Regions from separate parts of the Streptomyces sp. NPDC034084 genome, predicted to be linked through region 1. Evidence: riboswitches for the same ligand, from Rfam matches in the RefSeq annotation. Region 1 holds a riboswitch; the other holds the start of a gene.
The links. Region 1 has a riboswitch for cyclic di-AMP ahead of ACZ51I_RS28075 (transglycosylase family protein). Riboswitches for the same ligand answer to the same signal wherever they lie in the genome.
Positions count from the first base shown of each region.

Region 2: it holds a riboswitch for cyclic di-AMP, as region 1 does, so the genes downstream of both, ACZ51I_RS09325 (M23 family metallopeptidase) here and ACZ51I_RS28075 (transglycosylase family protein) in region 1, are expected to answer to the same signal.

Region 1 covers NZ_JBVISK010000008.1:299,785-301,977, reverse strand. The annotation lists gene eno (phosphopyruvate hydratase) at 1-294, opposite strand, end outside; gene ACZ51I_RS28075 (transglycosylase family protein) at 633-1,361, opposite strand; cyclic di-AMP (ydaO/yuaA leader) riboswitch at 1,365-1,538, opposite strand; gene ACZ51I_RS28070 (transglycosylase family protein) at 1,797-2,193, opposite strand, start outside.
Region 2 covers NZ_JBVISK010000002.1:866,305-868,497, reverse strand. The annotation lists gene ACZ51I_RS09330 (tyrosine-protein phosphatase) at 1-485, opposite strand, end outside; cyclic di-AMP (ydaO/yuaA leader) riboswitch at 858-1,014, shown strand; gene ACZ51I_RS09325 (M23 family metallopeptidase) at 1,017-1,970, shown strand; gene ACZ51I_RS09320 (SGNH/GDSL hydrolase family protein) at 2,131-2,193, shown strand, end outside.

The DNA.
Region 1 (2,193 bases):
GTCCAGGTCGAACATGGCCTGGTCGATCAGGCGCTGCTCGGTGGCGTCGTAGCCGACGAGCTCCGGGCCGATCTGCTCGATGACGGCGAGGACGGCCTTCTCGACACCCTTGCCCTGGTAACGGTTCGGGTCACCGTCGCGAAGCTCGATGGCCTCGAACGCACCGGTGGAGGCGCCGGACGGAACAGCAGCACGGCCGGTGCTGCCGTCGTCGAGGCCGACCTCGACCTCGACCGTGGGGTTGCCTCGGGAGTCCAGGATTTCCCGGGCTACGACGACGTCGATGGACGGCACGAGCATCTCCTTCTGGGATGTGACGCTGGATGTGACGCAAGGTCGGTGCAGGGTCGCTTGGCCTTGCGACAAGAGCCTAACCGGCTCGGGGGCTCCCGCCCGCCGTGCGCCCGCCCCCTGGGACGAAAAAGGACCCAAGGGCACGCATCTCGGGAGGAAGGGCCCAAGATCTACTGGACGGTAACCGTCGACGCGTCCACCGAACCCGGGATCCGTCCCTCTATACGGGGGAACCCCGGTCCGGCGCGCACGGGGGAAGGGCGCGCCGGACCGGGGTGGTCACCGCGGGAGGGTCGTCGGGGCCGCGTGAGCCGCCGGACTCACGCGAGCCGCCGGACTCACTTCAGGTGGAGCTGCTGACCCGGGTAGATGAGGTCGGCGGTGTCGACGACGTCCTTGTTCAGCTCGAAGAGCTTGGCCCAGCCGCCCTTGACGCCGTGCGCCTGGGCGATCTTGCTGAGGGTGTCGCCGGTGACGACCTTGTACTCGCCGTCACCCTTCTTGACCTTCTTGCCGGTCGGCGTGGTGACGGTCTTCTTCGCGGCGGCCTTCGGCGCGGCCTGCTGTGTGGCCTGCTTCGGGGCCTGGCGCTGCTGGCTGCGGGTGGTCGGCTGCTCGGTCTCGCGCTGCTGCGGGGCGGCCTGCTGGGGCGCGCTCTGCTGCGGGGCGCTCTCGGCGGCGCCGCCGTCGTAGGAGGCACCGGAGAGGCCGACGCCGCAGTTCGGCCAGGCACCCTTGCCCTGGCCGGCCAGGACCTTCTCGGCGACGGCGATCTGCTGGGACTTCGACGCCAGGTCGGCGCGCGGGGCGTAGGCGGTGCCACCGAACGCGGCCCAGGTGGAGTTGGTGAACTGCAGGCCGCCGTAGAAGCCGTTGCCGGTGTTGATGGACCAGTTGCCGCCGGACTCGCACTGGGCGACGGTGTCCCACTCGGCGGAGGTGGCGGCCGAGGCGGCGCCCGCGGTCAGCAGCGGGGCGGCGACGGCGACACCGGTGACGCCGACGAGCGCGGCGACCTGGGCGGTCTTGGAGGGACGGCGGTGTTTGCCCTTGACGGAAAACAGCATGGGAATTCTCCTCACCGACGCCTGTGAGGTGAGCTGTCGGGTTCGGGCCGGAAAGTTGCCCGGCCGCGTGTCCTAGCACGCGGCTTCACCCCAAGCCGGTCATCGGCCGTCTGTCTCGACGGCCGGGACCGGCACTTACCTTGGGTCCCCCACTCCTGCCTTCGGCGCTTGCGCGACGACTGTTCCCGACGGCCGACGGCAGGATTCGGCGTTTCGGTCGACGGGGCCCGCGGTGGCGAGCGGTGACGACCGTAGACACAGACCCACCGGAAGTTCAAAGAGGCGCATTGCGGAAATATCGCCCCTGCTTGCCCTCCGGTGGGCGGTATTTATGCAGGTGAGAGGTGACAGAAGCAGAGTTAGCGGACGTGACACGCCAGTTGGGACGAAGAGACCCATGTCTCACTTGCCCAGAACCGGACATAAGCCCTCGAACTAACCGGCTGCCGACGCCGAATCCACCGTCAGGTCGAGGCTCTGACCAGGCAGGATGAGGTCCGGATCGGCGCCCACCGTCTGACGGTTGGCGTCATAGAGGGCCGTCCAGCCTCCGGTGAGTTCGTTCTGCCGCGCAATGCCGGACAAACTGTCACCCGGCCGCACGGTGTACTCGCCCGAAGCGCCCTGACTGTCCGTTGCGTCCGGATTCTTCACTTCGTCAGTCACGGGCGTGGCGTCGACGGCTTCGACGGGCTTGTCCGTACTCGACGCATGTCGACCGGCTTCGGCCGAGCTGTCCGGCTTGCCGGATTCCTCCGGAGCGGCCCCACCCCGGTGCTTGCCCGTCCCGGGCGTGGCCGACGGCGCGTCACCCTTCGGCATGTCGGGCGAT
Region 2 (2,193 bases), on a different contig from region 1:
TGCATGAGGGCCGGGACGCTCTCCTCCGCCATGGAGTGGAGGATCAGGCTGTGCTCCGCGGCCCGCTCCACCACCATCTTCCGGTACGAAGCGGACATGCGGGCGGCCGCCTTGCCGTCGCCGAGGACCTCCCGCAGCTGCGCGGTCTCGCCGTCGCGCACCAGCCTCCAGAACTCCTTGCCGTCGGCCGGGTCGTTGAGGGGTATGTTCACGTTCCGCACGCCGGGCAGCTCGACGTCCGCACCCTCGACCCTCCGGTCCGCCTCGTTGCGGAAGTCGAAGACGGTGTGCAGGCCCAGCGAGGCGAGGAAGGCGGCGTCGTCCTCCGTCGCGTGGGCGAGATGGCCGCTGCGGAAGAGGCGGCCCGGACGGACGGCGCGCCCGTCCGTCGTCGGCAGGCCGCCCACGTCCCGGAAGTTGCGGACCTCCGCCAGCTCGGGCTCGGCGGCTTCGGCGGGCGGGGTCTGCGGCAGCTGCTGCGTCACGGCTGCTCCTGTTCTGTCGATCGGTTCCTGGGGCAATCATCTCGGGTGAGGCCCCTGGAACACACCCCCTCGCACGGGAATGGGTGATCTGTCCGTATTGAGGAGTTCGAGATAACCCGCCCCGGTTGCAGGGGAGATGGGGATCGACGCGTGAGCAGCGTCATAACCGTGACGGACCGTGCCTGATCGTCTTTTCCAAATACCCCCGGCAAAAGGGGATCCGGGGACCGCCCTCCACGGAGGGTGACCGGAATTCCGACCGGATATCGCGTCATCCGGGAGCGCGGGAAAACTGTGGCTTGTTCGCGCCGACCCCCCTCGTCTAGCGTCGCGCTCAATCCGGACGGACCGCCGAATCCTGCCACCGACCGGAATCCGCACTCACCCGTACAAGGCAGGAGCGGGGGACCCAGGTAAGTCGCCGATCCCTCGAAGAAGGACGGCTCGGGGTGAAGTCGCGTGTCCACGCGACCGGACATCTCCAGTCCGAACCCGACAGCTCACCTCGCAGGCGCCGGAGAGGAATTCGCCATGCCCGCGAAGGGTAAGCACCGCCGCACCAAGTCCAACCTCCTGACCCGCGGCATCGCCGCAGCCGGCACCGGAGGCGCCGTCGTCGCCCTCCCGCTCCTCGGAGCCACCGGCGCCCACGCCGCCGAGCAGGCCGCCCCGGCCGCCGCTCCCGCCCAGGTGAAGGCCGCCGCCGTCCAGGCGGCGCCCGCCACCGCGAAGGCCGCGCCGAAGACGTACTCCGTCGTCCGGGGCGACTACCTGTCGAAGATCGCTGCCGAGCACCACCTCGCGGGCGGCTGGCACCGGCTGTACGAGGACAACCGCCGGGTCATCGGCGAGAACCCCTCGCTCATCCTGCCCGGCATGAAGCTCACCCTCGGCGCGAAGAACAGCGCCAAGGCCGCCGCGCCGAAGGCCGCGCCCAAGAGCACGCAGAGCTCCGGCAAGAACGGCGACACCCCCCGCGCCTCCCGCGGCGGCGAGCGCCCCTCGGCCCCGGCCGCCGCCGAGGCCACCACCACCGCGTCGTCCGCCGCGGAGTCCTCGCCGGCCGGTACGACCTCCTCCTCCGGCTGGGTCGCCCCGGTCAGCGGCGGCATCTCCACCCCGTACCGCGCCGCGGGCTCCATGTGGTCCTCCGGCTACCACACCGGTGTGGACTTCATGGCCTCCACCGGCACCACCGTCGTCGCGGTCGGCCCCGGCACCGTCTACTCCGCCGGCGACGGCGGCGCGTACGGCAACCAGGTCGTCATCCAGCACGCCGACGGCACCTTCTCGCAGTACGCCCACCTGTCCTCGATCTCCGTCTCCGCCGGCCAGGCCGTCAGCGGCGGCCAGCAGATCGGCCTCTCCGGCGCGACCGGCAACGTCACCGGCCCGCACCTGCACTTCGAGATGCGCACCGGGCCGGAGTACGGCTCGGACATCGACCCCCTGGCCACCCTGCGCCAGCACGGCGTGAACATCTGACGGAACGTCAGTAGCGCTTTTTCCGGAGGCCCGGCACGTACGTGCCGGGCCTCCGGCGTATTCCGGCTTGGCGGAATCTTTATCGGTGGCATATGTCACCCACCGTCAACCCCTCCTTACGGTCGCGTAAGTCACAGGCCAGGAGGAAGGATGTGCTCCCGTGGCAGACGATTCGAGATCAAGAGACAAGAACGTATTCGGGTCGTACGCGGCGATCGGTGAC